Linked DNA regions of Skermanella sp. TT6. The main gene of each other region encodes a partner of the protein of the gene in region 2 in a complex. Links are inferred from orthologs where the notes say so. Each region holds a gene or a part of one and is shown on either strand. Other genes may lie near its edges.

Evidence for each region.
Region 1: the proteins of secY (region 2) and secA are in contact, whole or in part, in a crystal structure (PDB 3DIN), measured with the Thermotoga maritima proteins. The link is inferred for Skermanella sp. TT6 from one-to-one orthologs. Residues at the interface, in WP_004081795.1 of Thermotoga maritima: Glu108, Gly109, Glu110, Glu111, Ala236, Glu237, Arg238, Arg239, Ile240, Thr241, Ile242, Gln243, Tyr244, Ala245, Arg246, Arg247, Val248, Thr249, Gly250, Arg251, Arg252, Val253, Tyr254, Gly256, Ala257, Ser258, Thr259, Tyr260, Leu261, Pro262; in WP_004082002.1 of Thermotoga maritima: Glu261, Ala262, Arg263, Lys300, Ala301, Arg302, Thr303, Ile304, Ile305, Leu323, Tyr324, Asp325, Pro326, Val329, Ser330, Tyr333, Ile336, Lys340, Phe345, Val349, Glu363, Phe364, Tyr374, Ser375, Gly376, Gly377, Glu393, Ile395, Thr482, Ser483.

What each region holds. Positions count from the first base shown.
Region 1 is NZ_CP067420.1:705,615-720,524, forward strand. Bases 1,226-4,479 are described here. They hold secA (preprotein translocase subunit SecA), read right to left. Parts: upstream 4,141-4,479; coding sequence 1,426-4,140; downstream 1,226-1,425. Other genes in these bases: IGS68_RS03285 (hypothetical protein), read right to left, coding at 1,226-1,241; IGS68_RS03295 (EF-hand domain-containing protein), read left to right, coding at 4,470-4,479. Also shown: IGS68_RS03280 (pyridoxamine 5'-phosphate oxidase family protein), read right to left, coding at 244-744; more of IGS68_RS03285, read right to left, coding at 837-1,225; more of IGS68_RS03295, read left to right, coding at 4,480-5,648; IGS68_RS03300 (esterase-like activity of phytase family protein), read left to right, coding at 5,757-7,085; IGS68_RS03305 (peptidylprolyl isomerase), read left to right, coding at 7,273-8,202; bifunctional glutamate N-acetyltransferase/amino-acid acetyltransferase ArgJ, read left to right, coding at 8,241-9,473; IGS68_RS03315 ((deoxy)nucleoside triphosphate pyrophosphohydrolase), read left to right, coding at 9,507-9,944; IGS68_RS03320 (hypothetical protein), read left to right, coding at 9,995-10,213; IGS68_RS03325 (aminotransferase), read left to right, coding at 10,319-11,479; IGS68_RS36130 (alpha-2-macroglobulin family protein), read left to right, coding at 11,581-14,910. UniProt on the Escherichia coli protein: Required for protein export, interacts with the SecYEG preprotein conducting channel.
Region 2 is NZ_CP067420.1:4,297,897-4,312,442, reverse strand. What follows is about bases 11,143-14,032. They hold secY (preprotein translocase subunit SecY), read left to right. Parts: upstream 11,143-11,860; coding sequence 11,861-13,204; downstream 13,205-14,032. Other genes in these bases: IGS68_RS20000 (adenylate kinase), read left to right, coding at 13,201-13,857; rplO (50S ribosomal protein L15), read left to right, coding at 11,279-11,770; rpmD (50S ribosomal protein L30), read left to right, coding at 11,143-11,253. In the rest of the region: fusA (elongation factor G), read left to right, coding at 1-878; tuf (elongation factor Tu), read left to right, coding at 931-2,121; rpsJ (30S ribosomal protein S10), read left to right, coding at 2,237-2,545; rplC (50S ribosomal protein L3), read left to right, coding at 2,618-3,364; rplD (50S ribosomal protein L4), read left to right, coding at 3,370-3,990; IGS68_RS20095 (50S ribosomal protein L23), read left to right, coding at 3,996-4,304; rplB (50S ribosomal protein L2), read left to right, coding at 4,319-5,146; rpsS (30S ribosomal protein S19), read left to right, coding at 5,159-5,437; rplV (50S ribosomal protein L22), read left to right, coding at 5,440-5,829; rpsC (30S ribosomal protein S3), read left to right, coding at 5,831-6,586; rplP (50S ribosomal protein L16), read left to right, coding at 6,617-7,042; rpmC (50S ribosomal protein L29), read left to right, coding at 7,039-7,242; rpsQ (30S ribosomal protein S17), read left to right, coding at 7,253-7,519; rplN (50S ribosomal protein L14), read left to right, coding at 7,537-7,905; rplX (50S ribosomal protein L24), read left to right, coding at 7,905-8,225; rplE (50S ribosomal protein L5), read left to right, coding at 8,234-8,776; and 8 more genes. UniProt on the Escherichia coli protein: The central subunit of the protein translocation channel SecYEG. Consists of two halves formed by TMs 1-5 and 6-10.

The DNA.
Region 1 (14,910 bases), 3.6 Mb from region 2 along the record:
GCAATCGCTGTGCCGGACAGCCGTGGATCAAGTCCGGCCATGACGAAAAAGGGATAGTTCTACCTTGAGTTGAGGCTTGTGAGCAGTACGCGACAACCGTGCCGGACAGCCGTGGGCTTGACCCGGTCACCCACGCGCGATCTCCATCAAGCCGGCTTGCACGTGGATGCGCGGGTCAAGCCCGCGCATGAAGAAAAAGAGTCATCGCGTGCGGCGGCCAGGGCCGATCCGCGGCCACCCGGCCTACATGTTGATCTTCTTGTTGTCGCCGGGATGGGGCGGCTCGCCGGTGAGCTTGGCCTTCACGTAGCCATAGGCATGGACCATCGCGCTGGACGGGCTGTCCCAATATTCCGCCTTCGTCACATGGACTCGAAGCAGGGCGATGTTGGGATCGTCCTTGCCCTTGGGGAACCAGGTGGCGAGGGGCTCGCTCCAGAGCTCTTCGATCTTCTGCCGGTCGCGGACGAGCTGGGCGGTGCCGGAGATCGAGACGTAGTTCTGGTCGTCGGGATCGGCGTAGCTCAGATTGACTTCATGGTGCTGGTTGACTTCATCCACCTTGTGGGTGTCGGCACCGGTGAAGAACCAGAGGTCGCCATCGAATTCGGATTGCTGGGCGACCATCGGACGGCTGCGGAGGGTACCGTCATCATCGATGGTGGTCATCATCGTGAAGCGGATGTCCTTGATCATCCCCCAGAGCTTCTTGATGTCGTCTGAATTCTGGGCGCTGGTAGCCATCGTGGCTCTCTCCGTTCCAATTGAGTATCGCACTTCAACAGGAGGAGAGCCGCGGTGTTCCCGACATGCGCCATGCGCCATGCGGCGGCGGATCAGAGCATCAGCGTGGGGAACGCCAGCAGCACGCCCAGCGCCGCGATCCCCAGCAGGGCGGTGGCGCAGTGGCCGTAATCGCCCGCCAGGGGCGGCAATGTGAACTCGACGCCGGCCCGCTTCAGCGCCTGCCGGGCGTACTTCTCCGGCTCCGGGCAGCGTACGCCGTCGATCCGGAACTTGGTCAGCATGTCGGAGAGGTCCTGGACGGCGGCCTCGCCGGGCAGGGTCATCAGCCGGCGGGCGGTCGAGACGGGCTCGCGGCCGCAGGCCTCCAGGGCGGAGCGCAGCGTGACAGGCCGGTTCGTGACGCGGGAGTTACCGATCCGGTGGGCGAGGAGCTTGCCGATGACGTCTTCGGACTGACGGGAAACTCCGGAAACACACGGGAAGAACGCGCGCATGAACCTGACCTCCGCTTGGGTGCATATGACCTATGGCGGAGATTGTGCGGCGCACAGACCGGTGCGACGTTGATCCATGTCAAGTTTTTGGAAAATCGTCGCAGGGGTCTTCAGTTACATTTTAGACTGTATGTCCAGACCGCCGGGGCGCACCGCTTGAAGCGCCCCGGTAATATCCGGCTGTTCAGGCGACCCGCCCGTGGCAGTGCTTGTACTTCTTGCCGGACCCGCAGGGGCACAGGGAATTGCGCGGCGTACGCGGGTCGATCTCGGCTTCGGAGCCGACCGACGCGGGCGCCACGCGCCGTACCATCCCGTCCGGCAGGGCCGCGTCGGCCGGAAGGGCCTCGGCGGCGGCAAGCGCGGGATCCTGGCGTGACTCGACGCCCTCGAACGGCGGCGGCTCCATGTCCTCGGGGTGGTTCACCCGCATCTCGACGTACGACAGCACGGTGGTGACCGTCTCGCGCAGGTGCGACAGCATCCCCTCGAACAGCTCGAAGGCTTCCCGCTTGTACTCGTTCAGCGGGTCGCGCTGGGCATATGCCCGCAGGTTGATGCCCTGGCGCAGATGGTCCAGGTGCAGCAGGTGCTCCTTCCAGGCCTGGTCGAGCAGCTGGAGCAGCAGGCTCTTCTCGGCCGCCCGCATCAGTTCGGGACCGTAATTGGCCGCCTTCTGCGCCATCTTCTCGTCGGAGGCGCGGCGCACCCGGTCCTCGATCTCCGCCTCCGCGATGCCTTCTTCCTTGGCCCAGTCATGGACCGGCAGGTCCAGGTTCAGGACCCGGCGGATCTCCTCGTGCAGGCCGTCGATGTTCCATTGCTCGGCATAGGCGTTCGCCGGGATGGCCTTCTTGACCATCTCCTCGATCACCTCGTGGCGCATGTCCTCGATGGTGCCGCCGATCTCCGGCGCGTCCATGATCTCGCGGCGCTGCTCGTAGACGACCTTCCGCTGGTCGTTCATCACGTTGTCGTACTTGAGCAGGTTCTTGCGGATCTCGAAGTTGTGCGCCTCGACCTTCTGCTGCGCCTTCTCCAGGGCCTTGTTGATCCAGCTGTGGACGATCGCCTCGCCTTCCTTCAGGCCCAGGCGCTGGAGCATGCCGTCCATGCGCTCGGACCCGAAGATCCGCATCAGGTCGTCGTCCAGGCTGAGGAAGAACTTGGAGGCGCCGGGGTCGCCCTGGCGGCCCGACCGGCCGCGCAGCTGGTTGTCGATGCGCCGGCTCTCGTGCCGCTCGGTGCCGATCACGAACAGGCCGCCGGCCTCCTTCACGATCTCCTTGTCGCGCGCGATCTCGGCCTGGATCGCGGCCGCGCGGCGCTCGCGCTCGGCCGGATCCTGGATGTCGGCCAGCTCCACCGCCAGGCGCATTTCCAGGTTGCCGCCGAGCTGGATGTCGGTGCCGCGGCCCGCCATGTTGGTGGCGATCGTCACGGCGCCGGGCCGGCCGGCCTGGGCGATGATCTGGGCTTCCTGCTCGTGGTAGCGGGCGTTCAGCACCGCATGCGGGATCTTCTTCTTCTTCAGAAGGTCGGACAGCACCTCCGACTTCTCGATCGACACGGTGCCGACCAGGATCGGCTGCCTGCGCTCCCGGCATTCCTCGACCAGGATCGCGATGGCGTCGAACTTCTCGCGGCCGGTGCGGTAGACCTCGTCGTCGAAATCCTTGCGCTGGACCGCGACGTTGGTCGGCATCTCGACCACTTCCAGGCCGTAGATCTCGGCGAACTCGTTCGCCTCGGTCATGGCGGTGCCGGTCATGCCGGACAGGCGCGGATAGAGGCGGAAATAGTTCTGGAAGGTGATCGAGGCCAGCGTCTGGTTCTCGCGCTGGATCGTCACGCCCTCCTTGGCCTCCAGCGCCTGGTGAAGGCCCTCGGAATAGCGCCGGCCCTCCATCATGCGGCCGGTGAACTCGTCGATGATGATGACCTTGTCATCCTTGACGATATAGTCCTTGTCCCGCTGGAACAGGGTGTGCGCCCGCAGGGCTTGGTTGGCGTGGTGGACCAGGCTGACGTTCTGTATGTCGTAGAGGTTGCCTTCCGTCAGCAGCCCCATCTCGCGCAGGGTCTGCTCGACCTTCTCCGTGCCGGCCTCGGTCAGGCTGACGGCCCGCACCTTCTCGTCCTTCTCGTAGTCCTCCGCGGACAGGTGCGGGATCACCCGGTTGACCGCGATATAGAGCTCGGAGCTGTCGGTCGAGGGGCCGGAGATGATCAGCGGCGTGCGCGCCTCGTCGATCAGGATGCTGTCGACCTCGTCGACGATCGCGAAGTTGAACGGCCGCTGGACCATGTCCTCCAGCCGGAACTTCATGTTGTCGCGCAGGTAGTCGAAGCCGAACTCGTTGTTGGTGCCGTAGGTGATGTCGGCGGCGTAGGCCATCTTGCGCTCGAAATCGTCCAGCCCGTGGACGATGCAGCCGACCGAAAGTCCCAGGAAGCCGTAGATCTTGCCCATCCAGCCGCTGTCGCGCCGGGCCAGGTAGTCGTTGACGGTGACGACGTGGACGCCCTTGCCGGCGATCGCGTTGAGATAGACCGGGAGCGTGGCGACCAGCGTCTTGCCTTCGCCGGTCCGCATCTCCGCGATCTTGCCCTGGTGCAGGACGATGCCGCCCATCAGCTGGACGTCGAAATGGCGCTGCCCCAGGACGCGCTTGGCCGCCTCGCGCACGGTGGCGAAGGCGTCGGGCAGGATGTCGTCCAGCGTCTCGCCCTTTTCGAGGCGCTCGCGCAGCCAGTCGGTGCGCATCCGGAGTTCGTCGTCCGACAGGCCGGCTACCTTCGGCTCCAGGGCGTTGATGACCTCGACCTGCCGCAGCAGCGCCTTCACGGTGCGATCATTCGCGGTGCCGAAAAGTTTACGGGCAATAGCACCGAACATTGAAACCTCGGGTTAGAGCAAAGAACGGTTTGAGCAAGAAACGGCTGGCGCACGATCCAGGGCGCCCGCTCGGCATCGGCCCGGGCATGGCACGGCCTTGACATAAGAGTGCGCGCAATGCCTGTCAACAAGCCTGCGGCTGCACCACCCTTGCGCCCGGAGCCATGCGCCCGGCGGCACCCGCGGCCTTCGGCAGGTGCGGCAAGCGTCTTAAGCGATCGTTAAGCCGTGTGGGACAAAGATAAGCCCGCGGAGAGGCTTTTCCAACCGCGCAGTAGGCGCAGGCAGCCGCTCCCCCGTCGTTATTGGCCCTTAGAAGGAGGCAGCCGATGGTCGGCATGATGGAAGTCCTGGCCCAAGCTCTGCCCGCGGGCCTCAAGCGCACCGTTCCCGGGCCGGCCCAGCCCCCGGTTCCCGCCAGGTCGGACGCTCCCGCGCGCCGGGATGCCGTTCCGGAGGCGGCTTCCAGGGCGTCCCGGAGCGACGATGTCCCGGGCGCCGCACCCGAGGCCGGCGCCGAAGCCAGGACGAATTCCGGAAGCGTCAAGGTCGAGCTCTCCGCGACGGCCATGCGGCTCTCCCAGGTCGTCAGCGAGAATTCCCGCCTCGCGCGGACCCCCCTGTCGGTCGGACGCGCCCGCGATCCCGAGCGGCCGCTGGACGCCATCCTGGACAAGGTGCGCGAGGACCTGATCAAGGTGTTCCGCATGTTCGGCCATTCCGCGGAGGAAAGCCAGAAGGCGGCCGAGGCGGTCGCCGGCAAGGCGCGGGAGGCGGCGGCCCGCGGCCCGGCGCCCGCGCGCTCGCCCGAGCCGGGGCAGGCTTCGACCAGCGTCTCGCTGGTCTTCCAGTCGGTCAACCTGAAGATCTCCAGCGAGTCCGGCAAGGTCGAGGCGTCGATCGAGATGGTCCGCCTGGACGCCGGCATGACGACCGGGGCCGCCCTCGCCGTCGGGCTGCTGGGCGGCGGCCAGGGCGACGCCGGCGCAGGCGGTGGTGGCGGCGGCGGGGGCGGCGGCGGCATCCGGCAGGTCGATCCGCTGGTGCTGGACCTGGACGGCAACGGCATCGACTTGACCACGGCGGAGACCGGCGTCCTGTTCGACATCGACGGCGACGGCGCGCGCGACCGGACCGCCTGGGTCGCGGGCAAGGACGCGTTCCTGGCGCTCGACCGCAACGGCAACGGCAGGATAGACGACGGCCGCGAGCTGTTCGGGGAGCAGAACGGCGCCTCCAGCGGGTTCGCCGAGCTTGCCCGCTTCGACCAGGACGGCAACGGCGTCATCGATGCACGCGACGCCGTGTTCAACTCGCTGATCCTGCTGCGCGGCGACGGCAGCATGTCGCGCCTGAAGGACGAGGGCATCTCCGAGATCCGGCTGGACCTCGCCATCCGGGTCGATCAGCGCCTGACCGGCGGCACCCTGGTCGGCCAGAGCGAGTTCGGCCGGGTCGACGGCCGCCGGGGCATGCTCGGCGACCTGCTGCTCGACGTGAAGATCTGATCCGGAGCCCGGCGCAGCCGCATGCAAATGTGTCATGCGGCTGTCATCCTCCTGCAATCCGGTGCGCCTAACGTCCGCGAACTTTTCTGAATGCGGAGATCCACCGGAATGCGCGCAAGCCTGCTCCCGATATCGGCCCTCATGATCGGCGCGCTGGCCGCCGTCCCCCTTCCCGCCGCCGCCCAGGCGCCCTCCGTGACCGTCCGGGCATATTCGAGCAGCGATCCGATCCTGACCCTGCGCAAGGTCGCCTTCGAGGGCGGCAAGACCCTGGACCTCTCCGTCGGGATCGGCAGCGGCGCGTTCCGCGGCAAGGGGGATCCCGCCGACATCTTCCACACGGTCAGCGACCGCGGTCCCAACTTCACCTGCGGCGACGCCGAAGGCATCGCCGGGGTCAAGGGCGAGCTGATCTGCGGCGACGTGAAGCGGGGCCGCATCTACCCGGTGCCGGAGTACAGCCCCTCGATCTACCGCATCCAGGTCCTGGGCGACGGGACCTTCCGCGTGCTCGACAGCATCTCGCTCAAGGATGCCCGGGGCAACCCGGTGGACGGCATGCTCAACCCGCTGACCGTCGCCTCGACCGAGCAGCCGCTGGACGCCAAGGGCGCCAGGCTGAAGCAGAACCCGGACGCCGTGGACGCGGAAGGCATCGTCCGACTGTCCGACGGCAGCTTCTGGATCGGCGACGAGAACGGGCCTTCCATCCTGCACGCCGCTCCCGACGGCCGCATCCAGGTCCGCCACGTCCCGGCCGGGACCGAGAAGGATTATGCCGGCGCCGGGTACGAGGTGAAGGGCACGCTGCCGGCCCTCCTGGCCAGGCGGGCGCTGAACCGCGGCATCGAGTCCATGGCGGTCTCCGAGGACGAGAAGTTCCTGTATTTCGTCCTGCAGAACCCGCTGGCCAATCCGGACAACGATACCTACGCCGACGCCGCCAACGCCCGGCTGTTCAAGCTGGACCGCGCGACCATGCAGGTCGCGGGGGAGTATGTCTACGTGATGGAGCCGACCTCGGCCTATCGGGGCGAGGAGAAGAAGAAGCAGAACACCGTGCGCATCAGCGAGCTGATGCACCTCTCCGGCGACGACCTGCTGATCCTGGAGCGGACGGAGCGGACCACCAAGATCTTCCGCATCGCCCTGGCCGGCGCCACCGACATCAAGGGCGGCAAGTGGGACGACGCGGCCACGGCCCCCTCGCTGGAGCAGGCCGACCTCGCCAGGGAAGGCATCGTGCCGGCCGCCAAGGCCCTGGTGCTCGACACCGCGGCCCATCCCGGGATCCCGCCCAAGGTCGAGGGCATGGCCCTTTTCGGCGACGGCGCGCTGATGCTGATCAACGACGACGATTTCGGCATCGAAGGCAAGCGCACCGCGGTCGTCAAGGTGACCGGACTCGGCCTGGACGCCCCCGGCGCAGGCAAATAAGGCGGCCGTCCGGACGATCCATGGCGGCGCTGTGGCGGGGTTCGGGCAATTGCCGGACCCCGGCAGTCCCGCCTTGCAAGCCGCCCCAAGCCGTGCTTAATCGCTGCGAAAGGGAAAAAGTGCGTGCGACTGCGGATTGCTGGCGCATGTCGCCGCGCCCGTCATTCCGCTGAATAAGGAACTTCTCATGCTCGCACGAGTCCTCCGCGTAGCCGCCGTCTCGCTGGCGCTCGGCGGTGCCGGCTTCGCCGCCCTGGCCCAGACCGGCACGACTCCTCCGGCGGATGCCGGCACCGGCGCCGGCGAGGATCCGGTGGTTGCCAAGGTCAACGGGGCCGAGATCAAGCGCTCCGAGGTCATGCGCACGATCGCGTCGCTGCCGCCGCAGGTGCAGCAGATGCCGGTGCAGATGATCTTCCCCGCCGTGATCGACCAGATCATCAACGGCAAGCTGGTGGCCGAGGCCGGCTACAAGAACAACGTGCAGAACGATCCGGAAGTGGCGGAGCGGATGAAGCGCGCCGAGGAGCGCATCGTCCAGGAGCTCTATCTGACCCAGGAAGTCCAGAAGCGCATCACCGCGGAGCGCCTCCAGGAAGCCTACAACCAGTTCAAGCAGGAGAACCCGCCGCAGGACGAGGTCAAGGCCAGCCACATCCTGGTCGAGTCCGAGGACGCCGCCAAGGCGATCATCGCCGACCTCAAGAAGGGCGGCGATTTCGCCAAGATCGCGGGCGAGAAGTCGACCGACAAGGCCGCGGCCCAGCAGGGGGGCGACCTCGGCTTCTTCACCAAGGACCAGATGGTCGAGCCGTTCGCCAACGCCGCCTTCGCCATGAAGCCGGGCGACGTCAGCGAGACCCCCGTCCAGACCCAGTTCGGCTGGCACGTCATCAAGGTCGTCGAGCGCCGCCAGAGCACCCCGCCGACCTTCGAGGAAGTTCAGGAGCAGCTCCGCAGCCAGGTTTCGGAACAGGTGATCGGCGAGCTGGTCGAGGACCTGCGCAGCGACGCCAGGGTCGAGCGCTTCCAGATGGACGGCTCGCCGATGCCCGAGCAGCCCGCCGCCACGCCCGGTTCCGCCGCCCCGGGCGCCGCCCCGGCGCCCAGGCCGTAACTTACCGACACTTCCACGACCCGAAAGCCACGACCACCATGGCACCGACCATCTCTCCCCTTGCACCCGGCGACTTCCCTTGGATGCCGGCAATATCCGGTGTCCGGCTGGCCACGACCAATTGCGGCATCCGCTACAAGGGCCGCGACGACCTGATGGTCGCCCTGCTCGACGCCGGCACGACGGTGGCCGGCGTGGTCACGCGGTCGCTGACCGCCTCGGCGCCGGTCCACTGGTGCAAGAAGAACCTGGCGGGTGGCAGCGCCCGGGCGATCGTGGTGAATTCGGGCAATTCCAACGCCTTCACCGGCAAGGCCGGCGAGGCGTTCGTCCAGGCCACGGTGGATGCGGCGGCCGCGCTCGCGGGCTGCGAGCCCGGCGAGGTGTTCGTCGCCTCCACCGGCGTGATCGGCCAGCCGATCCCGGCCGACGCCATCGCCCGGCACCTGCCGGGGCTGGCCAATTCCTTCGACGCCAACGGCTGGTTCCCGGCCGCCAAGGCGATCATGACGACCGACACCTTCGCCAAGGGCGTCACCCGCACGGCCAGGATCGGCGATACCACGGTGACCCTCAACGGCTTCGCCAAGGGCTCCGGGATGATCGCGCCCGACATGGCGACCATGCTGGGCTTCGTCTTCACCGACGCGGCGATCGCCGCCCCGGTCCTCCAGAAGCTGCTGGCGGAGGCCAACGAGCAGTCGTTCAACTGCATCACGGTGGACGGCGACACCTCGACCAGCGACACCGTGCTGCTGTGCGCCACCGGCCGGGCCGGCAACAAGCCGGTCACCAAGGCCGGCGACAAGTCGCTGGCCGACTTCAAGGCCCAGCTCAACGCGCTGATGGTCGACCTCGCCCAGCAGATCGTCCGCGACGGCGAGGGGGCGACCAAATTCGTCACCGTCCGGGTCGAGGGTGCCGCGTCGGACAAGGCGGCCAAGCGGATCGCGCTGAGCATCGCCAATTCCCCCCTGGTCAAGACCGCCATCGCCGGCGAGGACGCCAACTGGGGCCGCATCGTCATGGCGGTCGGCAAGGCGGGCGAGAAGGCCGACCGCGACAAGCTGCGGATCTCCGCCGGCGGCGTGCTGATCGCGGCCGACGGCATGGAGGTGCCCGGCTACGACGAGACGCCCGTCGTCGAGCACATGAAGGGCCGCTACATCGACTTCCTGGTCGAGCTGGGCATCGGGTCGGGCGCCGCGACGGTCTGGACCTGCGACCTGACCCACGGCTACATCGACATCAACGGCAGCTACCGGAGCTGAGCCGAAGGTGACGCTTCTTCCGGGTGGATCCCCATGAACTGCTTCGACCCCGACTCGACTCCGGAGCCCGGCAAGCCGGTGCTTCTGGTGGTCGCGGTGGCCCTGGTCGATCCGGACGGCCGCGTCCTCCTGGCCCAGCGGCCGGAGGGCAAGTCGCTCGCCGGCCTGTGGGAGTTCCCCGGGGGCAAGGTCCATGAGGGGGAGAGCCCGGAATACGCGCTGGTCCGCGAATTGCGGGAAGAGCTGGGGATCGAGACGGCGGGAAGCTGCCTCGCCCCCTTCACCTTCGCCTCGCACCGCTACGAGAGCTTCCACCTGCTGATGCCGCTCTATGTCTGCCGCGTCTGGCAGGGCACGGTCGCCCCGCTGGAAGGCCAGTCCCTGGCCTGGGTGCGGCCCAACGACATGGGCAAATACCCCATGCCCCCGGCCGACAAGCCCCTGGTCGCGATGCTGCGGGACCTGCTGTAGGATACGGCGTTTCATCCGCACAAGGTGCTCTTGGTTTGTAGGAGATCACGATGGGCATCAACGCGCGATACAGCGATGCCAGGACCGAGCTGACCGAGCGTGTGACCTTCAGCCGGGAGGAGGCGGAGCGCGCCTTGAGGAACAGGATCCGCGAAGGCGACCTGTCGGTCATCGATTATCTGACGAAGCACAAGGGCTACCGGGAAGAGCACGCGCAGGCTCTCGAACCGAAGTTCCGCGCCGCGATCTGCGGGGCCGAAGCGCCATAATCCCTGTATGGGAGAAGGGCGTCCGGGCGGCATAGCCCATCGACCCGCCGGGTCCGATCGGCTAAGTTCCCGCCTCCCGTGTCCACAGAAGCGCCCGATCCCATCATGACCGCCAAAGTCGGCAACCCTCTCTTCCGCGACATGCCCACCACCGTGTTCGAGGTGATGTCGCAACTGGCCCTCAAGCATCGGGCTATCAATCTGGGGCAGGGGTTTCCCGACGACCGCGGCCCGGCCGACGTGCTCCGGGCGGCGGCCGACGCGCTGCTGGACGGCTACAACCAGTACCCCTCCATGATGGGAACGCCGGAGCTTCGCCAGGCCGTCGCCGCCCACGCCCGCCGGTTCTACGGGCTGGAGGTGGACTGGGCGCGCGAGGTCCTGGTGACCTCCGGCGCCACCGAGGCGCTGGGCGCCTGCCTGCTGGGGCTGATCGAGCCGGGCGACGAGGTCGTCCTGTTCGAGCCGATGTACGACAGCTACCTGCCCATCGTCCGGCTGGCCGGCGGCATTCCCCGCATCGTGACGCTCAAGGCGCCGGACTGGAGCTTCACCCGCGAGGACCTGGAGCGGGTGTTCGGCCCGAAGACCAAGGCGCTGGTGCTCAACAACCCGCTGAACCCCGTCGGCAAGGTCTATTCCCGCGCCGAGCTGGAGCTGATCGGCGAGTTCATGCGGCGCTTCGACGCCTACGCGGTCTGCGACGAGGTGTACGAGCACCTGGTCTTCGACGGCGCCCGCCACATCCCGCTGATCACGATCCCGGGGCTGCGCGACCGCTGCCTGCGGGTCGGCTCCGCCGGCAAGACCTTCTCGCTGACCGGGTGGAAGATCGGCTACGTGACGGGGGTGCCGGAGCTGCTCCAGCCCGTCGCCAAGGCCCACCAGTTCATGACCTTCACGACCGCGCCCAACCTCCAGGCCGGGGTCGCCTATGGCTTGGCCAAGGAGGAGGCTTATTTCACCGGACTCGCCGCGTCGATGCAGGCCAAGCGCGACCGGCTGGCCGCCGGCCTGCGCGAGGCCGGGCTGTCGGTGCTGCACAGCGGCGGCACCTATTTCCTGATCGCCGACATCTCCTCCACCGGATTCGACGGCGACGACGTGGCCTTCTGCCTGAAGCTGACGGAAGAGGCCGGCGTCACCGCGATCCCGGTCAGCGCCTTCTTCGCCGAAAGCCCGGTGCGCAATTTCATCCGGTTCTGCTTCTGCAAGCAGGATGCGCTGCTCGACGAGGCCGTCGCCCGGCTCAAGCGCTATTTCTGAGGCGCATTTGAATGATTTGCGCCATAATCCGGCGCCATGATCCAGCAGGTGCCGCACGGCGCCTGCTGGTTATTTTTGTCGGCTTCGGGGTTTGTCGTTTCATGCGCATACTGCGTCCGTTCGGGCTCGCTCTCGCCATGGCCCTTGGGTGTCCGGCGGCCGCTCCGGCACAGCAACCCGCACCGGACCCGGTCCCGGAACCTGCTGCCTTCGGTGTCGCCGGGGTCGAGATCCTGGCGGAGCGCGACGTTCCCCAGGCCTGCTTCACCTTCACCCGCCCGCTGGGGAAATCCTCCCGGACCGACTACGCCGCGCAGGTCGAGGTCGAGCCGCCCGTGCACGTCGCCGCGGTCGCCCGCGGCGCCACCCTCTGCCTGGAAGGACTGGAGCACGGCGCCGTATACGGCGTGACGCTGAAGCAGGGGCTGCCGGGAGCCGACGGGGCGGCGCTGGGGGAAGCCGCGCGCTTCGACGTGGCGGTGCCGGACCGCAAGCCCATGCTGGCCTTCCGGGGCGCCGGCTACGTCCTGCCCCAGGTCGGCGCCGAGGGGCTGCCGCTGCGCACCGTCAACGTCGCGCGCGCCCGGCTCCAGGTGCTGCGCATCGAGGACCGGTCCCTGGTCGAGCAGATCCATTACGGCCGGATCAGCCAGGCCCTGACCGAGCTGGACGTCGGCGGCATCGTGGAGCGGAGCGGCACCCAGGTCTGGCAGGGCGAGATGGCGACCGGCGACCGGCGGAACCAGGCCGTCGTCACGCCCTTCCCGGTGGAGGCTGTCGTCGGCGCCTCGGTCGGCGCGCTGAAGCCGGGCGTCTATCTCGCCGTCGCGGGCAACGCCGACCGGGAGGGCGAGTCGTGGGAGGCCAAGGCCACCCAGTGGTTCGTCGTCTCCGACCTGGGGCTGACCACCTTCGCGGGGGAGGACGGGCTGCTGGTGTTCGCCCGCAGCCTGACCACCGCCGAGCCCGTGCCGGGGGTCGAGCTCCGCCTGCTGGCGCGCAGCAACGCCGAGCTGGGCAAGCTCGCGACCGGGCCGGACGGCATCGCCCGCTTCCCGCGCGAGACCCTGCGCGGCACCGGCGGCGGCGCGCCGCAGGCGGTCTTCGCCTATGGCGCGTCCGGCGACATGGCGTTCCTGGACGTGGCCGCCGCGACCGACCCGTCGGAACGCGCCGGCCCCGGCGCCGACGCGTCGCCCCTGGACGCCTGGCTCTACACCGACCGCGGCTTCTACCAGCCGGGGGAGACGGTGTTCCTCAACGCCCTGCTGCGCGATTCCGGCGCCGCCGCGGTCGAGGGGCGCGCCCTGACCCTGAGGATCCTCCGCCCCGACGGGTTCGAGGTCGACCGGCGGCAGGCGGCCGACGCCGGGGCCGGCAGCTACCGCCTCGGCCTGGAGCTGCCGCGCCCCGCCGCGGCCGGGCAATGGTCCGTCACCGCCCACCTGGAGCCGGACGGCGCGCCGGTCGGCCGCGTCGATTTCGCGGTGGAGGACTTCGTGCCGCCGCGCCTCGACGTCGGCCTCGCCGCCGACCGCGACCATGCGGATGCCGGCGGCACTCTCGCGCTCCGGATCGACGGCCGGTACCGCCGGGCGGGGCCGGCGGCGAAGCTGCCGGGCGAGCTGGCGGTGACGCTGCGCCGCGCGGCCGAGCCGTATCCCCGCTTCGCCGGCTACCGTTTCGGCCTGGTCCAGCAGCCGTTCGAGCCGCTGCGGACCGACGCGCCGGGCTTCGTCACGGGTCCCGACGGGGTGGCGCGGGTCGAGCTCCGCCTCCCCGAGCCGCCGGACACCAGCCAGGCGCTGGAAGCCGTGATCCAGGGCACCCTCTACGACATAGGCGGCCGTCCGGCGGTGCGCGAGATCGCCCTCCCGGTCCGGCACCAGCCTTTCGCGATCGGGATCAGGCCCCGCTTCGGCGGGGACGCCGTGCCGGAGGGGGCCACCGCCACCTTCGACGTGGTCGCGGTCGGGCCGGACGGCGCGCCGCTCGACCGGCCCTCCCTGTCCTACGAGCTGTACGAGGAGGAATACGACTACGCCTGGTTCGAGGCGGACGGCCATTGGGATTACCGGGCGCAGGTCAAGGACAAGCGGGTGACCGGCGGCACGCTCGCGGTCGCGGCGGAACCGCCCGCCGACGGCCGCGCCGCGATCGAGCAGCCGGTCGGCTCCGGCCGCTACCGGCTGGAGGTTTTCGATACCGGAACGGGCGTCGCGACCAGCCTGCGGTTCTCGGCCGGCTGGTGGGTCACGCCGACCGCGGGCGAGCGCCCGGACCAGGTGGACGTGGCGGTCATGCTGCCGAAATATTCCGGCGGCGAAACGGCCAAGGTCTTCGTCAAGCCGCCCTACCAGGCCCAGGTGCTGGTCGCCGTCGCCGGGCGGGCGGTCCACCAGACGGTGCTGCGCCGGATCGGGCCGGAGGGCGCCTTCCTCGATGTCCCCGTGGATCCGTCCTGGACCGCCGGGGTCCATGTGGTCGCCACCGCCTTCGCCCCGGCGGAGCCGGCCCACGGCGCCGCGTCGCGCCGGGCGGTCGGCAGCGCGTGGCTCGCGGTCGATCCGGCGCCGCGGCGTCTCGACGTCTCGATCGCCGCCCCGGCCGACCTGGCTCCCCGGGGCCGGGTCCGCGTCCCGGTCACGGTGCGCGGGGCGGAGGAGGGCGCGCAGGTCCGCCTGACCCTGTCGGCCGTGGACGACGCCATGCTCCGGCTGACCGACTTCGCCGCTCCCGATCCGGCGATGCACTATCTCGGCCGGCGACCGCTGGAGGTCGACCTGCGGGACGTCGGGGGACCGCTGGCGGACCGGAACGGCGCCATGGCCGCGACGGGCGCGCGGCCGGCCATGGTCCCGCCGGTCCGGCGCCGGCCGGGCGACCCGCCGCCGCCGCTCCGGAGGGAGATGACGGCCCTCCATTCCGGAATCGTGACGGTCGGCCCCGACGGCACGGCGGAGGTCCCGCTGGAAATCCCCGACTTCGACGGCCGGCTGCGGCTGATGGCGGTCGCCTGGACGCCGGGCAAGGTCGGCAGCGCCACCGCGACCGCCGCCGTCCGCGACTCCCTCCTGGTCGAGCCGGGGCTTCCCCGCTTCCTGGCGCCCGACGACGTGGCGCAGGTCTCCCTGACCCTGACCGACCGGGGGCAGAAGGGCGGCGACTATGCGCTGCGCTTCGCCACCGGAGGGATGGTCGAGCTGCGCTCCGGCGGCGAGGTCGCGCTCCGCGGGGTCCGGCCCGGCAAGCCGGTGACGGTGCCGCTGACCATCGCCGGCACCGGAGTCGGCGCCGGACTGGTGCGGGTGGAGATCACCGGCCCCGACGGGCTCGCCGTGACCCGGGAATGGGCGGTCGGCGTGCGCCGTCTCCAGCCCGCCGTCTCGCGCCGCCGGGTCGAGCTGATCGAGCCCGGCCGGAAGTCGGCC
Region 2 (14,546 bases):
GGGCCGAGATTCCCGAGCCCCTGATCGAGGTCACCGTGGAACCTCGGACCGGGGCGGACGCGGAGAAGATGGCCGCCGCCCTGCGACGCATGGCGCAGGAGGATCCCTCCTTCGCCGTCGTCGCGGACAAGGAGCCGGGCCGGACCATCCTCAGGGGGGGCGGCGAGCTCCAGTTGGAGATCCTAGCCGACCGCCTGAAGCGCGAATTCAAGGTCGACGCCAAGGTGGGCGGCCTGCGGGTGGCCTATCGCGAGACCGTCTCGCAGCGGGCCGAGGTGGACCACACCCACCGCAAGCAGGTCGGGGACGCCAGCCAGTTCGCCCGCGTGCGGCTGGCGGTCGAGCCGGCCGCCTCGGCGGGCGGCGTCCGTTTCGAAAGCAGGGTCGCCGCCGGCGCCCTGCCGAAGGAATTCGTCCAGGCCGTCGAGAAGGGCGTCGAGGCGGCCGCGAACGCGGGAATCGTCGCAGGCTTTCCGGTGGCCGACGTGGCGGTGGGCCTGCTGGACGCTGCGCGCCACGACATCGACAGCTCCGCGCTGGCGTTCGAACTGGCCGGCGCGGCGGCGTTTCGCGACGCGATGGGCAAGGCGAAGCCGGTGCTGCTGGAGCCGGTCATGAGCGTCGACATCGTCACTCCGGCGGATTTCGCCGGCGGCGTCATCGGCGACCTGAGAAGCCGTCGCGGACGGATCGAGCAGGTGGACCAGCGCGGGGCCGCGGCGGCAGTGACCGCCCTGGTTCCGCTTGCAAACCTGTTCGGATACGCCAATATCCTGCGGTCCATCAGCCAGGGCCGCGCGCATCACACGATGCAATTCGACCACTACGAACCGGTGCCGCAGGCCATCGCCGATGAGGTCCGCGCCAGGGTGGCGTAAGGCTCTCGAGTGAACTGCCGGTGACTAAGACAGATTATGGAGACTGAGGACCATGGCGAAGGCGAAATTTGAGCGGACCAAGCCGCACTGCAACATCGGCACGATCGGTCACGTCGACCACGGCAAGACCTCGTTGACGGCGGCGATCACCAAGGTTCTGGCCGAGACGGGCGGTGCGACGTTCACCGCGTACGACCAGATCGACAAGGCGCCGGAGGAGAAGGCCCGCGGCATCACGATCTCGACGGCGCACGTCGAGTACGAGACGGCCAACCGCCACTATGCCCACGTCGATTGCCCGGGCCACGCCGACTACGTGAAGAACATGATCACGGGTGCCGCGCAGATGGACGGCGCGATCCTGGTGGTGTCGGCGGCCGACGGCCCGATGCCGCAGACCCGCGAGCACATCCTGCTGGCCCGGCAGGTCGGCGTCCCGGCGATCGTGGTGTTCCTGAACAAGGTCGACATGGTCGACGACCCCGAGCTGCTGGAACTGGTCGAGTTGGAAGTGCGCGAGCTGCTGAGCAGCTACGATTTCCCCGGCGACGACATCCCGATCGTCCACGGCTCGGCGCTGATGGCGCTGGAGGACAAGAGCCCGGAGATCGGCAAGGAAGCCGTGCTCAAGCTGATGGCGGCGGTTGACGAGTACATCCCGCAGCCGGAGCGCCCGGTCGACCGTCCGTTCCTGATGCCGATCGAGGACGTGTTCTCGATCTCGGGCCGCGGCACCGTGGTGACCGGCCGCGTCGAGCGCGGCATCGTCAAGGTCGGCGAGGAGATCGAGATCGTCGGCCTGAAGAACACGGTCAAGACCACCGTGACCGGCGTCGAGATGTTCCGCAAGCTGCTCGACCAGGGCCAGGCGGGCGACAACATCGGGGCGCTGCTGCGCGGCACCAAGCGCGAGGACGTCGAGCGCGGCCAGGTGCTGGCCAAGCCCGGCTCGATCACGCCGCACACCGTGTTCAAGGCCGAGGCCTACATCCTGACCAAGGAAGAGGGCGGCCGGCACACGCCGTTCTTCACCAACTACCGTCCGCAGTTCTACTTCCGGACCACGGACGTGACCGGCATGGTGGCCCTGCCGGAAGGCACCGAGATGGTCATGCCCGGCGACAACGTCGCCATGACCGTCACCCTGATCGCCCCGATCGCCATGGACGAAGGCCTCCGCTTCGCCATCCGCGAGGGCGGCCGCACCGTCGGCGCCGGCGTCGTCGCCAGCATCATCAAGTAAATCGGTTCGGGTTCGCTGTGGGGTTGGTCCCCACGGGCGCAACGAGTTAGCCGACGAAAAGGGGCTGCTCCCCGGAGCGGCCCCTTCAGCGGCAGAGAAACGGGTTTTGAAGACGATGGACAGTCAGAATATCCGGATCCGCCTGCGGGCGTTCGACCATCGCGTGCTCGACCAGTCGACCAGCGAGATCGTCAACACCGCCAAGCGGACCGGCGCACGGGTTCGGGGTCCGATCCCCCTGCCCACGCAGATCGAGAAGTTTACGGTCAACCGCTCGCCGCACATCGACAAGAAGTCGCGCGAGCAGTTCGAGATCCGGACGCACAAGCGCCTGATCGACATCGTCGACCCGACCCCGCAGACCGTGGACGCGCTGATGAAGCTCGACCTCGCCGCCGGCGTCGACGTCGAGATCAAGCTCTAAGTACAAGTACTTCAAGAATAGGGGTAAGGGACCTCTCCCCCTGAGGATGTCCCTAGTAAGGAGAACTAAACCATGCGATCCGGTTTGATCGCGCAGAAACTCGGCATGACCCGCGTCTTCACGGACGAGGGCGAACATGTGCCGGTCACTGTGCTGAAGGTCGACAACTGCCAGGTTGTCGCCGTGCGCACCGAGGAGACCGACGGCTACACCGCCGTCCAGCTCGGCGCCGGTACCGCCAAGGTCAAGAACGTCACGAAGCCCCAGCGCGGCCACTTCGCCAAGGCGAAGGTGGAGCCCAAGCGCAAGGTGGTTGAGTTCCGCGTGGATGCCGACGCCCTGATCGAGGTCGGCGCCGAGATTTCGGCTGCCCACTTCATCCCGGGCCAGCTCGTGGACGTCACCGGAACGACGATCGGCAAGGGCTTCGCCGGCGGCATGAAGCGGTGGAACTTCGGCGGTCTGCGCGCGACCCACGGCGTGTCGGTGTCGCACCGTTCGCATGGTTCGACCGGTAACCGCCAGGACCCCGGCCGTACCTTCAAGAACAAGAAGATGGCCGGTCACCTCGGCTCCGAGCGGGTCACCACCCAGAACCTGAAGATCGTCCAGGTCGACGAAGACCGCGGCCTGATCCTGGTCAAGGGCGCCGTCCCGGGTTCCGAGGGTGGCTGGGTGCTCGTCCGCGATGCCGTCAAGCGCAAGGCTCCGGAAGGCCTGCCGTTCCCGGCCGCCCTTCGCGTCCGGACCGATGGCGCCGCCGCCGCTCCCGCACCCGAGGCCCCTGCCGCCGAGACCGGCGCCGAGCCGACGGAGTGAATGACATGAAGACGACCGTCAAGAATCTGAACAACGAAGAGGTCGGCGAGATCGATCTCGATGAGGCGGTGTTCGGCGTTCCGCTGCGTACCGATCTCCTGTCCCGCATGGTCAACTACCAGCTCGCCAAGCGGCGGTCCGGTAACCACAAGGCCAAGGGCGTTTCCGAGATCAGCGGCACGACCAAGAAGCCGCATCGCCAGAAGGGCACCGGCCGCGCCCGCCAGGGCTCGCTGCGGTCGCCGCAGTTCCGCGGCGGCGCCGCGATCTTCGGTCCGGTCGTGCGCAGCCATGCCCACGACCTGAACAAGAAGGTCCGCAAGCTGGCCCTGAAGACCGCGCTGTCGACCAAGCTGGCCGAGGGCAAGCTGGTGGTCCTGGAAGCCGCCACGGCCGACAGCCACAAGACCAGGGAGATGGTCCAGCGCTTCAAGCAGCTCGGCCTGACCTCGGCGCTGATCATCGACGGCGCCAACCTGGATGAGAACTTCGTGCGTGCGTCGAGGAACGTTCCGTTGATCGACGTGCTGCCGGAGCAGGGTGCCAACGTCTACGACATCCTGCGCCGCGACACGCTGGTTCTGACGCGCAACGCTGTCGAGCAGCTGGAGGCTCGTCTGAAATGAGCAAGATCTCGAAACCTTCGGTGAGCCAGGAGCGGATGTACGATCTGATCACCGCCCCCGTCATCACCGAGAAGTCGACGATGGGTTCCGAACACCGTCAGGTCACGTTCAAGGTTCCGATGGACGCGACCAAGCCGGAGATCAAGGCTGCGGTGGAAGGGCTGTTCAAGGTCAAGGTGACGGCGGTCAACACGCTGATCACCAAGGGCAAGACCAAGCGCTTCAAGGGTATCTTGGGCCGTCGTTCGGACTTCAAGAAAGCGGTCGTGACCCTGGCCGAAGGCCACACGATCGACGTTACCACTGGCGTCTAAGGCTGAACTGACCGATGGCACTCAAGAACTTCCGGCCCATCACGCCGTCGCTCCGCCAGCTCGTGCTGGTGGACCGTTCGGAGCTGTGGAAGGGCAAGCCGGTCAAGTCCCTCACCGAGGGCCTGACCAAGAGCGGCGGCCGCAACAACACCGGCCGCATCACCGCGCGCCGGATCGGCGGCGGCCACAAGCGCCGCTACCGCCTGATCGACTTCAAGCGGCGCAAGTTCGATCAGCCGGCCGTCGTCGAGCGGCTGGAGTACGATCCGAACCGCACCGCGTTCATCGCGCTGGTCCGCTACGAGGACGGCGAGCTGGCCTACATCCTGGCGCCGCAGCGCCTGAAGGTGGGTGACAGCATCGTCTCCGGCGAGCGCGTGGACGTGAAGCCGGGCAACGCGATGCCGCTGAAGAACATCCCGGTGGGCACGATCGTCCACAATGTGGAGCTGAAGGCGGGCAAGGGCGGACAGCTGGCCCGTTCGGCCGGCACCTATGTCCAGCTCGTCGGCCGCGACCAGGGTTACGCCCAGCTGAAGCTGGCGTCGGGCGAGCTGCGCGTCGTGCGCGGCGAATGCCTCGCCACGATCGGCGCTGTGTCCAACCCGGACCAGTCCAACATCAACCTGGGCAAGGCCGGCCGCAATCGCTGGCTGGGCAAGCGCCCGGCGGTCCGTGGCGTCGCCATGAACCCGATCGACCACCCGCACGGCGGTGGTGAAGGCCGGACCTCCGGCGGTCGCCATCCGGTGACCCCGTGGGGCAAGCCGACCAAGGGCAAGAAGACGCGGAACAACAAGAAGACGGACGGCCAGATCCTGCGCCGCCGTCATGCGAAGTAAAGGAGTTACGTCGTGGCGCGCAGCGTCTGGAAGGGGCCGTTCATCGACGGCTACCTGCTGAAGAAGGCCGATAAGGCGCGGGCAAGCGGGCGTAACGAGATCATCAAGATCTGGTCGCGTCGCTCCACCATCCTGCCCCAGTTCGTCGGTTTGACCTTCGGCGTTCACAATGGTCAGAAGTTCCTGCCCGTCCTCGTGACCGAGAACATGATCGGCCACAAGTTCGGCGAGTTCTCTCCGACCCGGACCTATTACGGCCACGCGGCCGATAAGAAGTCGAAGAGGAAGTAGCCATGGGCAAGGCAGCGAATGCGCCTCGCATCGCCGAGAACGAGGCGATGGCGTTCGGCAAGATGATCCGTTCCTCGGCCCGCAAGCTCAACCTCGTCGCCGAGCTGATCCGCGGCAAGAGCGCGCAGGCGGCCGTGGCCGACCTGACCTTCTCCAAGCGGCGCGTCGCCGACGAGGTCAAGAAGGTCCTGCAGTCGGCGATCGCCAACGCGGAGAACAACCACCAGCTCGACGTGGACCGCCTCTACGTGGCCCAGGCCACTGTCGGCCGCGCGCTGGTGATGAAGCGGTTCCACGCCCGGGCTCGCGGTCGCGGCGCCCGGATCGAGAAGCCGTTCAGCAATCTGACCGTGATCGTGCGCGAGCGCGAAGAAGCGGTGGAGGCCGAGTAACATGGGTCAGAAGATCAATCCCGTCGGGCTCCGGCTCGGCATCAACCGCACTTGGGATAGCCGCTGGTATGCGGATCGGGACTACGCCGACCTGTTGCATAGCGACCTGAAGCTGCGTAGTTTCCTCCAGGGCCGGCTTCAGCAGGCCGGGGTATCCCGCGTGGTGATCGAGCGGCCTGCGAAAAAGGCCCGCGTGACCATCCATTCGGCGCGCCCGGGGGTTGTTATCGGCAAGAAGGGTGCCGATATCGAGAAGCTTCGCGGCGAGCTGGCGAAGATGACCGGTTCGGACGTCAACTTGAACATCGTCGAGATCCGCAAGCCGGAGATCGACGCCAAGCTGATCGCCGAAAACATCTCCAACCAGCTGGAGCGCCGCGTGGCTTTCCGCCGCGCCATGAAGCGTGCCGTGCAGTCCGCGATGCGCCTGGGAGCCCAGGGCATCCGGATCAACTGCTCCGGCCGCCTCGGTGGTGCGGAGATCGCGCGCATGGAGTGGTATCGCGAAGGGCGCGTGCCGCTGCACACGCTGCGTGCCGACGTGGACTACGGTGTCGCCACCGCGAAGACCACGTACGGTACCTGCGGCGTGAAGGTCTGGGTGTTCAAGGGCGAAATCCTTGCGCACGATCCGATGGCGCAGGACAAGCGCGCCAGTGAACAACAGGCCGGTCCCAGCGGACGGCCCGAGCGCGGCGAACGCGGCGACCACCACCGGGGTGATCGCGGCGATCGTGGCGATCGCGGCGACCGCTGAACGGCAGGATACTAGTAGAGGGCACATGCCATGCTAAGTCCTAAGCGTACGAAGTACCGCAAGGCACACAAGGGCCGTATCCACGGCACCGCCAAGGGCGGGACTCAGCTCAACTTCGGCGCCTATGGCCTGAAGGCGATCGAGCCGGCGCGCATCACCGCGCGCCAGATCGAGGCGGCCCGCCGCGCGATCACCCGTCACATGAAGCGTCAGGGCCGCGTCTGGATCCGGATCTTCCCGGACGTTCCGGTCTCGACCAAGCCGGCCGAAGTCCGCATGGGCTCGGGCAAGGGCTCGCCCGAGTTCTGGGCGGCGCGCGTCCATCCCGGCCGCATCATGTTCGAACTGGACGGCGTCCCCGGCGATTTGGCCAAGCGGGCTTTCGAGCTCGCCGCCGCCAAGCTGCCGATCAAGACCCGGTTCATCACCCGCCTGGGCGAGGAGTTGGATCAATGACGAAGCCGACCGATCTGCGCGCCAAGACCGCCGACGAGCTGAACGACCAGCTCCTGACCCTGAAGAAGGAGCAGTTCAACCTGCGCTTCCGCCGGGCCTCGGGCCAGCTCGAGAACACCGCGCGCGTCGGCCAGGTGCGCCGCGACATCGCGCGCATCAAGACCATTCTGGGCGAGCGCGTGCGCTCGTCCGCGTCGTAGGAGTTTACCCATGCCCCGGCGTGTTTTGCAGGGCACGGTCGTCAGCGACAAGGGCGATAAGACGATTATCGTCCTCGTCGAGCGCCGCGTGATGCATCCCGTGTACAAGAAGTTCATCCGGCAGTCGAAGCGTTACGCTGCCCATGACGAGGCCAACCAGTTCAAGACGGGCGACCAGGTCTTCATCGAGGAATGCCGCCCGATCTCGAAGCGCAAGCGCTGGATGGTCCTTACCGACGCCGCAGCAGCGGCAGCCGCCGGCGCCTCCGCCGGCTGATTGAAGAGGTCTGACATATGATCCAGATGCAAACCAACCTGGAGGTCGCCGACAACAGCGGCGCGCGCCGGGTGCAGTGCATCAAGGTGCTTGGCGGGTCCAAGCGCAAGGTGGCCGCCGTGGGCGACGTGATCGTCGTCTCGGTCAAGGAGGCCATCCCGCGCGGACGCGTCAAGAAGGGTGATGTGCACCGTGCGGTCATCGTCCGCACGTCCAAGGAGATCCGGCGCACCGACGGCAGCTCCATCCGCTTCGACCGCAACGCCGCCGTGCTGATCAACAAGCAGGGCGAGCCCATCGGGACCCGTATCTTCGGGCCGGTGACCCGCGAGCTCCGCGGCAAGAAGTTCATGAAGATCATCTCGCTCGCGCCGGAGGTGCTGTGATGTCCGCAGCCAAGATCAGGAAGAAGGACAAGGTCGTCGTCATCGCCGGCAAGGACAAGGGTAAGACCGGCGAGGTGATCGAGGTCCTTCCCAAGGAGAACCGGGTCAAGGTGCGCGGCGTGAACATCGTCAAGAAGCACCAGCGCCAGTCCCAGACCTCCGCCGGCGGTATCCTGGAGATCGAGGCGTTCATCCACGTCTCCAACGTCGCCCATGTCGACCCCAAAGACAACAAGCCGACCCGCGTGGGGTTCAAGACCCTCGAGGATGGCCGCAAGGTGCGCGTCGCCAAGCGGTCCGGCGAAGTCATCGATCTGTGAGCGCCACCATGACGACCAGGCTGAAGAAGCAATACGACGACGTCGTACGCCCGAAGTTGAAGGCTGAGTTCAACTACGCCAACGACATGGAAGTGCCGCGGATCGAGAAGATCGTCATCAACATGGGTGTTGGCGAGGCGACCTCCGACGGCAAGAAGGTCAATTCGGCGGTGGCCGAACTGACCGCGATCGCTGGCCAGCGGCCGGTGGTGACCAAGGCCCGCAAGTCGATCGCGCAGTTCAAGCTGCGAGAAGGCATGTCGATCGGCTGCAAGGTGACCCTGCGTCGCGAGCGCATGTACGAGTTCCTCGACCGTCTCGTGACGGTTGCCCTGCCGCGTGTCCGCGACTTCCGCGGCGTGCCGGGCAACAGCTTCGACGGCCGTGGCAACTACGCCATGGGCTTGAAGGAGCAGATCATCTTCCCGGAAATCGATTACGACAAGATCGACGAGATCCGGGGCATGGACATCATCATCGTGACGACTGCGAAGACCGACAAGGAGGCCAAGGCGCTCCTCAAGGGCTTCGACATGCCGTTCGTCAGCTGAGCGGCAGGAGGTTACAGCCATGGCCAAGACGAGTGCCATCCAGAAGAACAAGCGCCGTGAGCGCATGGTCAAGCAGTTCGCCAACAAGCGCGCGGCGCTGAAGGCGATCGCCAAGGACCCCGCTCTGACGCCCGAAGAGCAGTTCGCCGCCCGCCTCAAGCTCGCGGAGATGCCGCGCAACTCGAGCCGGACCCGCGTCCGCAACCGCTGCGAGATGACCGGTCGTCCGCGCGCGTTCTATCGCAAGTTCAAGCTTTCGCGCATCACGCTCCGCGACCTGGCCTCCAACGGCCAGATCCCGGGCATGACGAAGTCGAGCTGGTAAGGGGGGATCGGAAAGATGTCTTTGAGCGATCCTTTGGGCGATATGCTGACCCGCATCCGCAATGGTCAGCGGGCTCACATGACCAGCGTCGACAGCCCGGCATCCAAGCTGCGGGCGAGCGTGCTGGAGGTTCTGAAGCGCGAGGGTTACATCCGCGGCTATTTCCAGGAGGAACTGCGCCCCGGTATCGCGCAGCTCCGGATCGAGCTGAAGTATCACGAGGGCGAGCCGGTCATAAAGACCATCAGCCGCGTGTCCAAGCCCGGCCGCCGCGTCTACTCGAAGATCAAGGACCTGCCGCGCGTCTACAACGGTCTCGGGATCTCGATCCTGTCGACCCCGCGGGGCGTGATGTCCGACAACGAAGCCCGCGCCGCCAATGTCGGCGGTGAAGTGCTTTGCCGCGTGTTCTAAGAGGCAGCCATGTCACGAATTGGTAAACACCCCGTGCCGGTCCCGGCTGGCGTTGACGTCGCCGTCAACGGCCAGACCCTGACGGCCAAGGGCAAGCTGGGCCAGCTCAGCATGACCCTGATCGATGACATCGCGGCCTCGCTCGATGACGGCAAGGTCGTCGTCAAGCCGCGCCATGCGGACAGCAAGCGCGGCAAGATGATGTGGGCGACCTCGCGCACGCTCGTGGCCAACATGGTCAAGGGCGTCAGCGAGGGCTTCACGGTCAACCTCGAAATCAACGGCGTCGGCTATCGTGCCGCCGTGCAGGGCAGCGACCTGGTTCTCCAGCTCGGCTACTCGCACGACGTGACGTATCCGATCCCCGCCGGGATCACGATCAAGACCGAGCGTCCGACCGCGATCTCCGTTTCCGGGGCCGACCGCCAGAAGGTCGGCCAAGTCGCCGCAGAAATCCGTCAGTTCCGGAAGCCGGAGCCCTACAAGGGCAAGGGCATCAAGTACGCGACGGAGACTCTGCTGCGCAAGGAAGGCAAGAAGAAGTAGGGGCACGGCCGATGAAAACGTCAAGGGAACTGAACGTACGCCGCAAGATGCGGGTGCGTACGCAGATCAGGAAGAAGGCGGGCGGCCGGCCCAGGCTGTCGGTTTTCCGGTCCAGCAAGCACATCTACGTCCAGGTGATCGACGACAGCGAGGGCAAGACCCTGGCTTCCGCGTCGACCATCGACAAGGATCTGCGCGAGCAGCTGAAGACCGGCGCCGACATCGAAGCCGCCAAGCTGGTCGGCAAGCTGATCGCCGAGCGGGCGACGGCTGCCGGCGTCACGCAGGTGGTCTTCGACCGCGGCGGCTATCTCTTCCACGGGCGCGTCAAGGCGCTTGCCGACGCCGCGCGTGAAGCCGGCCTGTCGTTCTAAGGGGACCCGAATATGGCACGCAATGAAAGAGGCGGCGAGCGCGACCAGCGCGGCGGCGACAACCGGGACCGTCAGAACCGGGGCGGTGGCGACCGCGAAGAGAGCGATCTGGTAGAAAAGCTGGTCGGCATCAACCGTGTCGCCAAGGTGGTGAAGGGTGGCCGGCGGTTCGGCTTCGCGGCCCTGGTGGTCGTGGGCGACGCCAAGGGCCGCGTCGGCGTCGGATCGGGCAAGGCCCGCGAGGTGCCGGAAGCGATCCGCAAGGCGACCGACCAGGCCAAGCGCACCATGATCCGCGTTCCGCTCCGCGAGGGCCGGACCCTGCACCACGACGTGCATGGTCACTTCGGCGCCGGCCGGGTCGTCCTCCGGGCGGCTCCGACCGGTACCGGCATCATCGCCGGTGGTCCGATGCGCGCGATCTTCGAGGCGCTGGGCGTGCAGGACGTGGTGACGAAGTCGATCGGCACCTCGAACCCGCACAACATGATCAAGGCGACCTTCGACGCCCTGGCGCAGGTGGTCAGCCCCCGGGCCGTGGCCGCCCGCCGCGGTCGCCGGGTCAGCGATATCCTGGGCCGTCGCGACGCGACCGGCACCGAGATCAAGGAGGCCTGATCATGGCTGACGAGACCAAGAGCACCGTCATCGTGACGCAGATCGGCAGCCCGATCGGTCGCAAGAAGGATCAGCGCGAGACCCTCGTCGGTCTCGGGCTGAACAAGCTGCACCGCACGCGGGAGCTGGAGGACACCCCTTCCGTCCGCGGCATGATCGCCAAGGTTCAGCATCTGGTTCGCGTCGAGAGCCAGGGCTGAGAACGGGCGAGGGGATAACACGATCATGAAACTCAACGAGATCCGGGACAATGCCGGCGCCCGCAAGAACCGCATCCGCGTCGGACGCGGCATCGGTTCGGGCAAGGGCAAGACCGGCGGCCGTGGCGTGAAGGGTCAGACCTCGCGTACGGGCGTCGCGATCAAGGGCTTCGAAGGCGGACAGATGCCCCTGCATCGCCGCCTGCCGAAGCGCGGCTTCACCAACATCTTCGCCAAGGACTATGCCGTGGCGAACCTGGGCAAGATCCAGCAGGCCATCGAGTCCGGCAAGCTGGATGCCTCGCAGACCATCACCGGGGAAATCCTGGTGGCGGCCGGCGTCGCCCAGAACAGCCGGGACGGCGTGCGCCTGCTGGCCAAGGGCGAGCTGACGACCAAGGCGAGCTTCAAGGTGGCGGGCGCTTCGGCGTCGGCCATCGCCGCGGTCGAGGCCCTGGGCGGTACCGTGGAAGTCACGGTGCCGAAGAAGGCAGAAGAGGCTTCCGCGGCCGAATAAAGGTCCGCGATCGACTGGCCGGCGTCTCTGGGGAGGCGCCGGCCATGCCTGTTACGACATACTTCGCACGTGAGCGTCGAGGAATAGAATATGGCATCAGCGGCCGAACAGCTCGCCGCCAATATCAACTTTGGCGCCTTTGCGAAGGCTACCGAGCTGAAGAAGCGGATCTGGTTCACCCTCGGGGCACTGATCATCTATCGGCTCGGCACCTACATCCCGCTGCCGGGCATCGATCCCAACATCCTGGCCGACATCTTCCGCCAGAACTCCGGCGGCATCCTGGACATGTTCAACATGTTCTCGGGCGGCGCCCTGTCGCGGATGACCATCTTCGCCCTCAACATCATGCCGTATATCTCGGCATCGATCATCATCCAGCTCATGACGGCGGTGTCCCCGACGCTCGAGCAGATGAAGAAGGAGGGGGAGAGCGGCCGCAAGAAGCTCAACCAGTACACCCGTTACCTGACGGTCCTGCTGGCCACCGTACAGGCGTACGGCATGGCGGTGGGCCTGCAGGGCATGACCGGCTCGGCCGGCGCCGCCGTGCAGAACCCCGGCGTCTTCTTCCTGGCCACCACCGTCATCACGCTGGTCGGCGGCACCATCTTCCTGATGTGGCTGGGCGAGCAGATCACGGCGCGCGGCGTCGGCAACGGCATCTCGCTGATCATCTTCGCCGGCATTGTGGCGGAGCTGCCGAGAGCGCTCGCCGGCACCCTGGAACTGGGACGCACCGGCGCGCTGTCGACCTTCTTCATCATTTTCCTGCTGCTGATGGCGGTGGGGGTGATCTTCTTCATCGTGTTCATGGAGCGGGCCCAGCGCCGGATCATCGTCCAGTATCCGAAGCGCCAGGTCGGCAACCGGATGTTCGGCGGCGAGAGCTCGCACCTCCCGCTGAAGCTCAACACGTCGGGCGTGATCCCGCCGATCTTCGCCAGTTCGCTGCTGCTGCTGCCGCTGACCGTCGCGGGCTTCTCGGGCGGGCAGGGACCGGAGTGGCTGACCGCGATCACGACCTACCTGGGCCATGGCCAGCCGCTGTATATCATCCTGTATGTGGCGCTGATCGTGTTCTTCTGCTTCTTCTATACGGCGATCGTCTTCAATCCCAGCGAGACGGCCGACAATCTGAAGAAGTACGGCGGCTTCATCCCCGGCATCCGCCCGGGCAAGAACACGGCCGACTATCTGGACTATGTCCTGACCCGCCTGACCGTAGTGGGTGCGGCATATTTGTCCGTCGTCTGCCTATTGCCCGAAATCCTGATTTCGCAGTATGCCGTCCCGTTCTATTTTGGCGGCACCAGCCTGTTGATCGTGGTCACCGTCACGATGGATACCGTCGCGCAGATCCATTCGCATCTGCTGGCGCATCAGTACGAAGGCCTGATCAAGAAGGCTAAGCTGCGGGGGAGGAGAGGATGAATTTGATACTGCTGGGACCGCCGGGGGCGGGCAAGGGGACCCAGGCGAAGCGTCTCGAGGATCGGCATGGACTTGTCCAGCTGTCGACCGGGGACATGCTGCGGGCGGTCGTCGCCAGCGGTGCGCCGCTGGGCCAGCAGGCCAAGGAAATCATGGCGGCCGGCAAGCTGATGCCGGACGAACTGATGATCGAGATGATCGCCGACCGTATCTCCCAGCCGGACTGCGCGGCCGGCTTCATCCTCGACGGCTTCCCGCGTACGGTTCCCCAGGCCGAGGCCCTGGACCGGATGCTGGAGGAGAAGGGGCTGAAGCTCGACCACGTGATCGAGATGAAGGTGGACGACGCAGCACTGGTGGAACGGATCACCGGCCGCTACACCTGCTCCAAGTGCGGGCGGGGCTATCACGATACGTTCCAGAAGCCTGCCGTCGAAGGCGTCTGCGACGCCTGCGGCTCGACGGAGTTCTCCCGGCGGGCCGACGACAACGCGGAGACGGTGACCACCCGTCTTGCCGCCTACCATAAGCAGACGGCGCCGATCCTGCCCTATTATCAGGCGCGGGGGGTTCTGGAGGCGGTGGACGGCATGGCCGACATCGACGAGGTGACCGGGCAGATCGAGGCGCTGCTGAAAGACAAGGCAGCCTGAGGACTTCCGCAGACTTTCGATTACGGTTGCAAGACAGACACCGGTTGACTCAAGGAGCGCGGCGAGTATACTCCGCGCTCCTTGGTTCCTAGGGAACCGAGAACTGTATACTCGTCCTGATTCGGCGCGGCTGGTCAGGACCGTGACCGAGACGGACGGCCCCTTACGGGCCACAGATCAAATGTTAAGGAGACGAGCGTGGCGCGTATTGCTGGCGTCAATATCCCGGCGCAGAAGCGCGTGGAGATCGGCCTGACCTATATCCATGGTATCGGACCTTCCAAAGCCAAGGAGATCTGCGGCAAGGTCGCCATCCCCGCTGAACGCCGTGTCAACGAGCTGACCGACGACGAGATCCTGAAGATCCGCGAAGTGATCGACAGCGACTACCGCGTCGAGGGCGACCTGCGCCGTCAGGTGGCGATGAACATCAAGCGCCTGATGGACCTGGGCAGCTACCGGGGTCTGCGGCACCGCAAGGGCCTGCCGGTCCGCGGGCAGCGCACGCATACCAATGCGCGCACCCGCAAGGGTCCGGCCAAGCCGATCGCCGGCAAGAAGAAGTAAGAGATAGGACGGACAGGACCCATGGCCAAGCCTTCTGCCGCTTCCGCGCGCCTTCGTCGTCGCGAGCGCAAGAACATCACTTCGGGCGTCGCTCACGTCAACGCCTCGTTCAACAACACCAT